3 regions of the Streptomyces sp. NPDC002055 genome follow, and region 3 is predicted to be linked to each of the others. Evidence: riboswitches for the same ligand, from Rfam matches in the RefSeq annotation. Region 3 holds a riboswitch; each other region holds the start of a gene.
The links. Region 3 has a riboswitch for glycine ahead of gcvP (aminomethyl-transferring glycine dehydrogenase). Riboswitches for the same ligand answer to the same signal wherever they lie in the genome.
Positions count from the first base shown of each region.

Region 1: it holds a riboswitch for glycine, as region 3 does, so the genes downstream of both, gcvP (aminomethyl-transferring glycine dehydrogenase) here and gcvP (aminomethyl-transferring glycine dehydrogenase) in region 3, are expected to answer to the same signal.
Region 2: it holds a riboswitch for glycine, as region 3 does, so the genes downstream of both, gcvT (glycine cleavage system aminomethyltransferase GcvT) here and gcvP (aminomethyl-transferring glycine dehydrogenase) in region 3, are expected to answer to the same signal.

Region 1 covers NZ_JBEOXS010000036.1:10,074-13,274, forward strand. The annotation lists gene ABT112_RS22180 (DNA polymerase IV) at 1-722, shown strand, start outside; gene ABT112_RS22185 (PRC-barrel domain-containing protein) at 638-1,015, opposite strand; glycine riboswitch at 1,130-1,225, shown strand; gene gcvP (aminomethyl-transferring glycine dehydrogenase) at 1,414-3,201, shown strand, end outside.
Region 2 covers NZ_JBEOXS010000056.1:14,922-18,122, forward strand. The annotation lists gene gcvH (glycine cleavage system protein GcvH) at 1-319, opposite strand, end outside; gene gcvT (glycine cleavage system aminomethyltransferase GcvT) at 502-1,635, opposite strand; glycine riboswitch at 1,794-1,899, opposite strand; gene ABT112_RS27560 (AAA family ATPase) at 2,043-2,747, shown strand; gene ABT112_RS27565 (enhanced serine sensitivity protein SseB) at 3,097-3,201, shown strand, end outside.
Region 3 covers NZ_JBEOXS010000046.1:25,065-28,265, forward strand. The annotation lists gene gcvP (aminomethyl-transferring glycine dehydrogenase) at 1-1,336, opposite strand, end outside; glycine riboswitch at 1,389-1,486, opposite strand; glycine riboswitch at 1,487-1,582, opposite strand; gene ABT112_RS25235 (WD40 repeat domain-containing protein) at 2,099-3,201, opposite strand, start outside.

The DNA.
Region 1 (3,201 bases), on a different contig from region 3:
GCCTGGCGGAGCGCTGTGTGCAGCGGCTGCGGGCGGCCGGGCGGTCCGGCCGCACGGTCGTGCTCAAGGTGCGGCGGTACGACTTCTCCACGCTGACCCGGTCCGAGACCCAGCGCGGCCCCACCGACGACCCCACGGTCATCCGGGAGGCCGCCGCGCGGCTCCTGGAGCTCGTGGACACCACCGGGGGCGTGCGGCTGCTGGGTGTCGGGGTCACGGGGCTGGCCGACTTCACGCAGGAGGATCTGTTCGCCCAGGCCGCCACGGCAGAGGCCGCCGCGGCGCTGGAGGCGGCCGCGGCTGCGGCCGCCGGGGACGTGGAGCGGGCCGAGGAGTCGCAGGCGGAGCCCGCCCCGGTGGCGCCGGAAGCTGGGGAGACCACGGTGGAGCAGGTGCGCCGCTGGGTGCCGGGGCACGATGTGCGCCATGCGGAGCTGGGGCCCGGCTGGGTGCAGGGCAGCGGCGTGGGCAGGGTCACCGTGCGGTTCGAACAGCCCTGGTCGGCGCCCGGCCGGGTGCGGACCTTCCCCGTCGACGACCCGGACCTGGAGCCGTCCGAGCCGCTGCCGCTGAAACCCGGCGGCCCGGGGGAGGCCGCTGCTCCGGAGGGCCGGCCGGAGGTGACCGCTGCGGGCGGTCAGTCGTCGTTGCCCGCCAGCCGCCCGAAGTCCTGGTCGTCGGGGCCCGGCCCGTCCTCCGGGGACGTGGCGTCGAGCCCGTAGTGGTGGTAGAGCTGCAGCTCCTGCTCCGGCGAGAGGTGGCGGCCGACGCCGAAGTCGGGTGCGCGCTTGATCAGCGCGCGGTGGTAGGGGACGCGCAGGGTGTCGTCGACGATCTCGCTGGGCTCCAGCGGGACGAAGGCGTCGCGCCCGAACAGGCCGGTGCGCACCGCGGCCCACTCCGGGAGGCCGGTCGCGTCGTCCAGGTACACCTCGTCCACGGTGCCGATTTTCGCTCCGTCGAGGTCGAATGCCTTGCGGCCGATCAGGCTCCGCGGATCGATATCGGTCTGCACGGTCCCTCCCGCTGTTCGCAGATCCTCTACGAGAACTACGAAAGGGCACATTCCGCCCCTCGGCCACTCGAGCGACCGGCCCGGAGAGCCACTGGTACGCTGGCAAATGGCTGCAGACCCCGTGCGGGAGAGTCCTCCACCAGCAAGAGGAGGCGCCGAAGGAGCAAATCCTCCCCGGAATCTCTCAGGCACACGTACCGCACGGACGAGGTCACTCTGGAAAGCAGGGCGGGCATCGGCCGTGTATTGCGCCGGAACCCCTCCTCACCGACGGTGAAAACCGGACCGCCCCGGCGGACCGGTGAAGCTCTCAGGTCGAGATGACAGAGGGGGAGGCCGTCGGGGCACCCGTGCCGTGGTGCCCCTCGCAGGTCGCGTCGACCAGGAGGCCTCCGCAGATGACCGCCGATCGCATCCCACTCTCCCAGCTGGAACGTGGCACTCCCTTCGAGCAGCGCCACATCGGACCCGACAGCGAGGCGCAGGCGAAGATGCTCGCCCAGGTGGGCTACGGCTCCCTGGACGAACTCACCGCCGCCGCCGTCCCCGACGTGATCAAGAACGCCGGGGAGCTGGACCTGCCGGACGCCCGCACCGAGGCGGAGGTCCTCGCCGAGCTGCGCGGCCTCGCCGAGCGCAACGAGGTGCTGGCGCCGATGATCGGCCTCGGCTACCACGGCACCTTCACCCCGCCGGTGATCCTCCGCAACGTGATGGAGAACCCCGCCTGGTACACGGCGTACACGCCGTACCAGCCGGAGATCTCGCAGGGCCGCCTCGAGGCGCTGCTGAACTTCCAGACCGTCGTCGCGGACCTGACCGGGCTCCCCACCTCGGGCGCCTCGCTGCTCGACGAGGGCACGGCCGCCGCCGAGGCCATGGCGCTTTCCCGCCGGGTCGGCAAGGTGAAGAACGGCGTCTTCCTGATCGACGCCGACTGTCTGCCGCAGACCATCGCCGTCATCGAGACCCGCGCCGAGCCGACGGGCGTCGAGGTCGTCGTCGCCGACCTCTCCGAGGGCATCCCGGCGGACGTCGCCGAGCGCGGTGTCTTCGGTGTGCTGCTCCAGTACCCGGGCGCCTCCGGGCAGGTGCGCGACCTGCGTCCGGTCATCGAGCGGGCCCATGAGCTGGGCGCGATCGTCACGGTCGCCGCCGACCTCCTCGCCCTCACCGTGCTCACCTCGCCCGGCGAGCTGGGCGCGGACATCGCGGTGGGCAACAGCCAGCGGTTCGGCGTCCCCATGGGCTTCGGCGGCCCGCACGCCGGCTTCATGGCCGTGCGCGACACGTTCGCCCGCAGCCTCCCCGGCCGACTGGTCGGAGTCTCCGTGGACGCCGACGGCACCAAGGCGTACCGGCTGGCGCTGCAGACCCGTGAGCAGCACATCCGCCGGGAGAAGGCGACGAGCAACATCTGCACCGCGCAGGTCCTGCTCGCCGTCATGGCCGGGCTGTACGCCGTCTACCACGGCCCGGACGGGCTCGCAGGCATCGCCCGCCGCACCCACCGCTACGCCACGCTGCTCGCGGCGGGCCTGCGGGCCGGGGGCGTGGAGATCGTGCACGGCGCGTACTTCGACACCGTGACCGCCCGGGTGCCGGGCCGCGCCGCCGAGGTCGTGGCCGCCGCTCGCAAGGCCGGGGTCAACCTGCGGCAGGTCGACGCCGACCTCGTCGGCATTTCCTGCGACGAGACCACCCTCCGTGACCAGGTGGCGGCTGTCTGGGGCGCGTTCGGCGTCGAGGCGGACATCGAGGCCCTGGACGCCACGGCGGAGGACACCCTCCCCGAGGCCCTGCTCCGCCGGGGCGAGTACCTCACCCACCCGGTGTTCCACCAGCACCGCTCCGAGACCGCGATGCTGCGCTACCTGCGCCGCCTCTCCGACCGGGACTACGCGCTGGACCGCGGGATGATCCCGCTCGGCTCCTGCACCATGAAGCTCAACGCGACCACGGAGATGGAGCCGGTCACCTGGCCGCAGTTCGGGGCGCTGCACCCGTTCGCGCCGGTCGAGCAGGCCGGGGGCTATCTGACCCTCATCCGTGAGCTCGAGGAGCGGCTCGCCGAGGTCACCGGCTACGACAAGGTCTCCCTTCAGCCCAACGCGGGCTCCCAGGGCGAGCTGGCCGGTCTGCTGGCCGTCCGGGCGTACCACCGGGCCAACGGCGACGATCAGCGC
Region 2 (3,201 bases), on a different contig from region 3:
TGACCCTCACCTTGAACAGCCAGCCGCCCTCGAAGGGGGCGGAGTTCACCAGCGCGGGGTCGTCCACGACGTCCTGGTTGATCTCGGTGACCTCGCCGGTGACCGGGGAGTACAGATCGCTGACCGACTTGGTCGACTCCAGCTCACCGCAGGACTCGCCCGCGGTGACGGTGTCGCCGGCCTCCGGGAGCTGGACGTAGACGACGTCACCGAGCGCGTCGGCGGCGTGCGAGGTGATGCCCACGGTCGACACACCGTCCTCGGCGACGGTGAGCCACTCGTGCTCCTTGCTGTAGCGCAGCTGCTGGGGGTTGCTCATGACCTGATTCTCCTGGATGAGGGGGCGTGCTGTGGTGCCGGGTCTTGACAGATGGGACGGCCGTGACGAGAGATTCCCGACAACCGGTCGGCAGTGGGTGACCGGCCGGTGACCGGTGCCCGTCGGGGTGGCGCGGACAGGCCGCGACGTCAGCGCGCCGCTGGTGGGGACCGGCGGGGACGTCAGCGCTGCCGCTTGTAGAACGGCAGGGCGACGACCTCGTACAGCTCGTGGCTGCCGCGGATGTCCACCGCGACCCCCTCGGTGCCGGGCGCGGCGTGCTCGGCGTCCACATAGGCGATGGCGACGGGCTTGCCGAGGGTGGGCGAGGGGGCGCCCGAAGTGACCTCGCCGATCACGGTGCCGGAGCCGGCGGCCACCACCGGGTACCCGGCGCGCGGCACCCGGCGGCCCTCGGCGATCAGGCCGACCAGCTTGCGCGGCGGGGCCTCCTCGGCCCGCTTCGCCGCGGCCTCCAAGGCCTCACGGCCGACGAAGCGGCCGTCGTTGGTGGTCTTCTCGAACTTCACGACCCGGCCCAGCCCCGCGTCGAACGGGGTGGTGTCCGTGGTCAGCTCGTGCCCGTACAGCGGCATGCCCGCCTCCAGGCGCAGGGTGTCCCGGCAGGACAGGCCGCACGGCACCAGGCCCGCGTCCTTGCCCGCCTCCGTCAGCGCCTGCCACAGAGCCTCGGCGTCGCCGGGCGCCACGAACAGCTCGAAGCCGTCCTCGCCGGTGTAGCCGGTCCGGGCGATCAGCGCGGACACCCCGGCCACCGTGCCGGGCAGTCCGGCGTAGTACTTCAGCCCGTCCAGGTCGGCGTCGGTCAGCGACTTCAGGATGCCGGGGGACTCCGGTCCCTGGACGGCCAGCAGGGCGTACGCCTCCCGGTCGTCCCGCACGGCGGCGCCCGCGAAGCCCGCCGCGCGCTCGGTCAGCGCGTCCAGCACGACCTGCGCGTTCGAGGCGTTGGCGACGACCATGAACTCCTCGTCGGCCAGCCGGTAGACGATCAGGTCGTCGAGGATGCCGCCCCGGTCGTCGCAGATCATGGTGTAGCGGGCGCGGCCGGGAGCGAGCGCGGAGAGATTGCCGACCAGGGAGTAGTCCAGCAGCGCCCCGGCCTCCGGGCCGGTCAGGGTGATCTCACCCATGTGGGAGAGGTCGAAGAGTCCGGCGCGGGTCCGCACCGCCAGGTGCTCGTCGCGCTCGCTGCCGTAGCGCAGCGGCATGTCCCAGCCGGCGAAGTCGGTCATGGTGGCGCCGAGCCCGCGGTGCAGTGCGTCGAGGGCGGTACGGCGTGATGCATCGGTCATGTTCAGGCTCCCAAGCAAGGGTGGCGAGGCTCTGTCGACAACAACACAGCCTCCCCATCTGTCATCGGAACCTGAGAGGTTCGCCACGACCCGGCAGGCGGGTCACAGCTTGCACCTTGGGTGGGACCGCTCCACGGCGGCCCGCTTTTCAGATGTGCCTCGCCTGCGCGGTACGGGGCCTGAGAGATTCAAGGGAGGACTTGCTCCTTCGGCGCTCCGGCGCCCGGCTCACTGCCGGTCCGGAGACTCTCCCGCGCGGGTTACAAGCGGCCGGTATGGAGTTTGCGCGCACATCATTGCACGCCTGTGACACTTTCGGACCCTGCGGGCGGGGGATAAGGCGGTTGTATGGCATTACCTTTTCTTGAAACTCTGCGGCAGCCGCAGTGACCGGACCTGGGAGGACGATCACGGTGCAGAGCCACGGAACGTTTGCGACAGCCTCGGGGGTCGGGCTCGGCGCGGTGCCCAGCCAGACGGGCCCGGGAGCCCCGGCCGCCCCGGGCGTCGTCCGCCCCGGCCGCCTGGCCGGCACCACGGAGCTGCGCGGGCGCCCGGCCGCCGCGCTGCGCTACCCCGCCGGGGACGTGCTCGTCGTCTCCGGCCTGCCCGGCAGCGGCAAGAGCACCCTGATCCGGCGGGCGGCCGGCGCCCCGGAGCACGGCGGGGCCCGGGTCCACCGGGTGGACTCGCAGGACACCAGGGACCGCTGGGAGCGCAGGATGCCCGCGCTGCTCCCGTACGCCGTCTACCGCCCCCTCGTCCGCCTGGCGCACTACGCCGGGCTGCGCCGCGCGCTGCGCTCCGGCGACAGCGTCGTGGTGCACGACTGCGGCAGCCTCGTCTGGGTGCGCCGCTGGCTGGCCCGCGACGCCCGCCGGCGCGGCCGCTCCCTGCACCTGGCGCTGCTCGACGTGGAGCCGCGGGTCGCCCTGGAGGGGCAGGCCTCGCGCGGGCGCGGGGTCTCCGGATACGCCTTCGCCCGGCACCGGCGCGCCGTGGGGCGGCTGGTCCGGGAGCTGGAGGCCGGGCGGCTGCCGGACGGCTGCGCCTCGGCCGTCCTGCTGGACCGCCGGGCCGCGACCACACTCTCCGGCATCGGGTTCGACTGACCGACGCAGGCGGTCACCGGCCGTCCGCGACCGCCCCTGACCGGTGCCGAACGAACACGGACCGGGACCCGGACCCGGACCGGGACCCGGACCGGGACCCGGACCGGGGCCCGGCAGGCGGACCCGACGGTTCCGCAGCCGCTCCGCAGCGGTCCCGGACGGTTCCGGAGCGCCCCCGTCCGGAGGATCCGTCCGTCCGCGGCGGGCGGGACGGCGCCAAATGGCGGAAAGGTCCGGCGCGTCCTGGAGGTTCCCGACAGAAATCCGGTCACCCCAGGGGAGCTCCCGCGGCCCGCAACCGCTAGGGTTCCTGTGCAGTTCGGACGAGACGTGGTGGGGCCCGATGAGCATGACGGAGCAGCACAGCTATACCTCGCTTCCCGACGGGGCGACCCCGGGCAGCGGATTCCCCGGCAATGCGCTCGAAGAGGCGCTCGCCGCCTCCGTGGGCGTG
Region 3 (3,201 bases):
CCGCCTCGTCCCCCGCCGCGCCGAAGGCGGCGAACACCCGACGGACGTGGTCCGGGGAGGTGGCCTCGGAGCAGGAGACGCCGACGTGGTCGCCGTCCACCAGCCGCAGCAGCAGCCCCCGGTCGTGCGCGGCCGCGACGACCTCCTCGGCGCGGCCGGGGACCCGTACGAGCAGGGTGTCGAAGAACTCCCGGTGCACCACCGTGATCCCGCTGTCCCGCAGACCCGCGGCGATGCGTGTGGCGTGCCGGTGCGTCCGTCGGGCGATCGAGGTCAGGCCGTCGGGGCCGTGGTACACGGCGTACATCGAGGCGACCACGGCGAGCAGGACCTGCGCCGTGCAGATGTTGGAGGTCGCCTTGTCGCGGCGGATGTGCTGCTCGCGGGTCTGCAGGGCGAGGCGGTACGCCGGCCGTCCGGCGTTGTCCACGGACACGCCCACGAGCCGGCCGGGCAGGTGGCGTTCGAGCCCTCCGCGGACCGCGATGCAGCCCGCGTGCGGCCCGCCGTAGAACAGCGGGACACCGAACCGCTGGGACGAGCCCACGACGATGTCGGCGCCGAACTCCCCCGGCGGCACGAGCAGCGTGAGCGCCAGCAGGTCGGCGGCCACCGTGACCAGCGCCCCGCGCTCCCGTGCCGCGGCGGTCACCCGGCGCAGGTCGCGGACGGCTCCCGAGCAGCCGGGGTAGGACAGCACCACTCCGAAGAAGTCGTCCTCCGGCAGCGGTTCGGCGACGTCGATCTCGACGACCTCGACGCCGACCGCGGCCGCACGGGTGCGCAGGACGTCGAGGGTCTGCGGCAGGGTGTCGCGGTCGACCAGGACGCGGGGGCGGCCCTTGCGGGCGACGCGGCGCATGACCGTGACGGCCTCGGCGACCGCCGTGCCCTCGTCGAGCAGCGACGCGTTGGCGGTCGGCAGTCCGGTGAGGTCTCCGACCATGGTCTGGAAGTTGATCAGTGCTTCGAGCCGGCCCTGGCTGATCTCCGGCTGGTACGGCGTGTAAGCGGTGTACCACGACGGGTCCTCCAGCACGTTGCGCCGGATCACGGCGGGTGTGGTGGTCGCGTGGTAGCCCAGTCCGTTCATCGGGACGGCCACGGTGTTCCGGCCCGCGAGCTCCTGCAGTTCGGAGCGGGCCTCGGCCTCGGTGGCGGCGGGGGGCAGGTTCAGGCCGGACGGGCTCCGGATGCCGCTCGGGACGGCGGCGTCGATGAGGGCGGCGAGCGTCGGGTAGCCGACTTCGGACAGCATGGCGGCGCGGTCGGCGTCGTCGACACCGATGTGACGGGTGGCGAACGCACCCGACGCGGAGGACTCGGGAAAGGTCATGGTGGGAGGCTCCCTGTGGGGGCACCGCGATCGCGGTGCCGGGGACGGGTGGCCTCCCCGCTCTGTCATCGGTACCTGAGAGCTTCACCACCGGGTCCGGCGGTTTGCACCGTGGGCGCAGGACATGACGTCCTGTCTTTCCAGAGTCGCCTGGCCGAAGCGGTAGTGGGGCCTGAGAGATTCTGGGGAGAGTTGCTCCTTCGGCGCCTCGCCAAGGGTGGGCGAGGGCTCTCCCGCTTCGGTTCGAACAGCGCGATGTGGAGTTGTCGGGCCCGGCGGTGAGGCCGGGGGTACAGCGGCCTTCGGCGCCACGTCGTGGGACGACGTGAGCTCTCCCGCGCAGAATCGTCAGCGGTGTATGCGGTTGTCGGGTCTTTCGGGAGGCAACGTACGGGCACCGGAACACCGCCGTCAAGAGTCTGCTCGGTGGACGCTCCCGTAACGGCATCTGCCCAGGACGGGCACTCTGAGCTGCACAAACGCTGCTCGGCACGGGCGAGCGCCGGACTACTCGCAAGTAGTGTCCAGCGTTCGGCCGGATCCGTGACGCGGCACCGACCGCGAGCGCCGTTCCCGGCACAGGGGAGCGACGCTCGCCCCGGTGCCGGTCGAGGGGAACGGCACGTGCTCCCGGTCCGGTCGAGGGGAACGGCGCTCGCTTCCAGTGCCGGTCGGAGCGGCGCTCGCCCCCGGTGCGGTTGCCCCCGCACGGCCGGCCTCGCCCGGCGGAGCCGTCGGCTCCGCCGGGCGACGCGAGGGTCGCTACGCCGTCGGCCCGGCGCAGATCCGCTGGAGCTCCCCGGCGGCCCACCGCACGGACGTGTCGTCGTCCTCCAGCAGCGGCAGCAGGACGGGCAGTGCCTCCTGAACCGCCGCGCGCTGCGCCCGGCCCCGGTCGCCCCGGGCGTCCGGGAGGTCGGCGATATCGGCGATGAGGAGCAGCAGGGTCCCGCGGGCCCGGTTGGCCGGGTCGGTCATGAGCTCGACCAGGAACGGTACGGCGGGGGCGGCCGCCGTCAGGGAGCCGTCCTTGGACACGATCAGCCGGTACAGGTCGTGGACGGCCTGCTTGGCCGTGGCCTCGTCATCGGAGCCGATCCGGACGATCAGGTCGGACACGCCGTTCTCGTCGGCCGGCCCGCGCGCGGTCCAGAAGGAGCTCCAGTCGATCTCGTCGAGCTGCTCCCGCATCTTCCGCGTCGGCCAGAGCCGGTCCAGGTCCAGCCGCAGCACGGCGGTGCCGTCCGGGCCGGTCACCCGCAGCAGGCCGTCGGCGTCCAGGGCCAGGCCCTGGATCCCGGTGCCGAGCCGCAGATCCGCGACGACGTCGGTGTAGAGGTCCCACACGCGGACCAGGCCGTCCGCCCACGCGGCCGCCACCGCCGGGCCGGTGCCGGGCTTCCCGGCGGCGACCGCCGTGACCGCCGTCCGCCTGCGGTCGAACGGGCTCCGCCGCGGGGCCTTGTCCGTCAGCCAGAAGCGGAGGACGCCGTTCGAGTCGCCGCTGACCACCACGCGCCGGCCGCTGTCCATCCGTACGCAGCCGGCCCCGGTCACCGGCGCGCGGTGCAGGGCACGGCTCTCGGCCTCGGACGGCGCCTCACCATCCGTCGCCCAGAGGTGGATCGCTCCGTCACGATCCCCCGCGACGACCGTGGTCCCGTCCTGATCGGCCGTCACCACCGTACGGCCGGTCACCTCGTCGAGGCCGGTCACGCGGGGAACGGCGGGCTCCTCCGGCGCGGCGCCCGCCGACACCACCGTCCACCGTCCCCGGTCGTCGGTGTCCCCGGCCGCGAGTGCCACCGGGCGAAGGTCCTCCAGGGGCGCCGGCACCTCGCTGGGCCCCTTGATGTCCCCGTCCT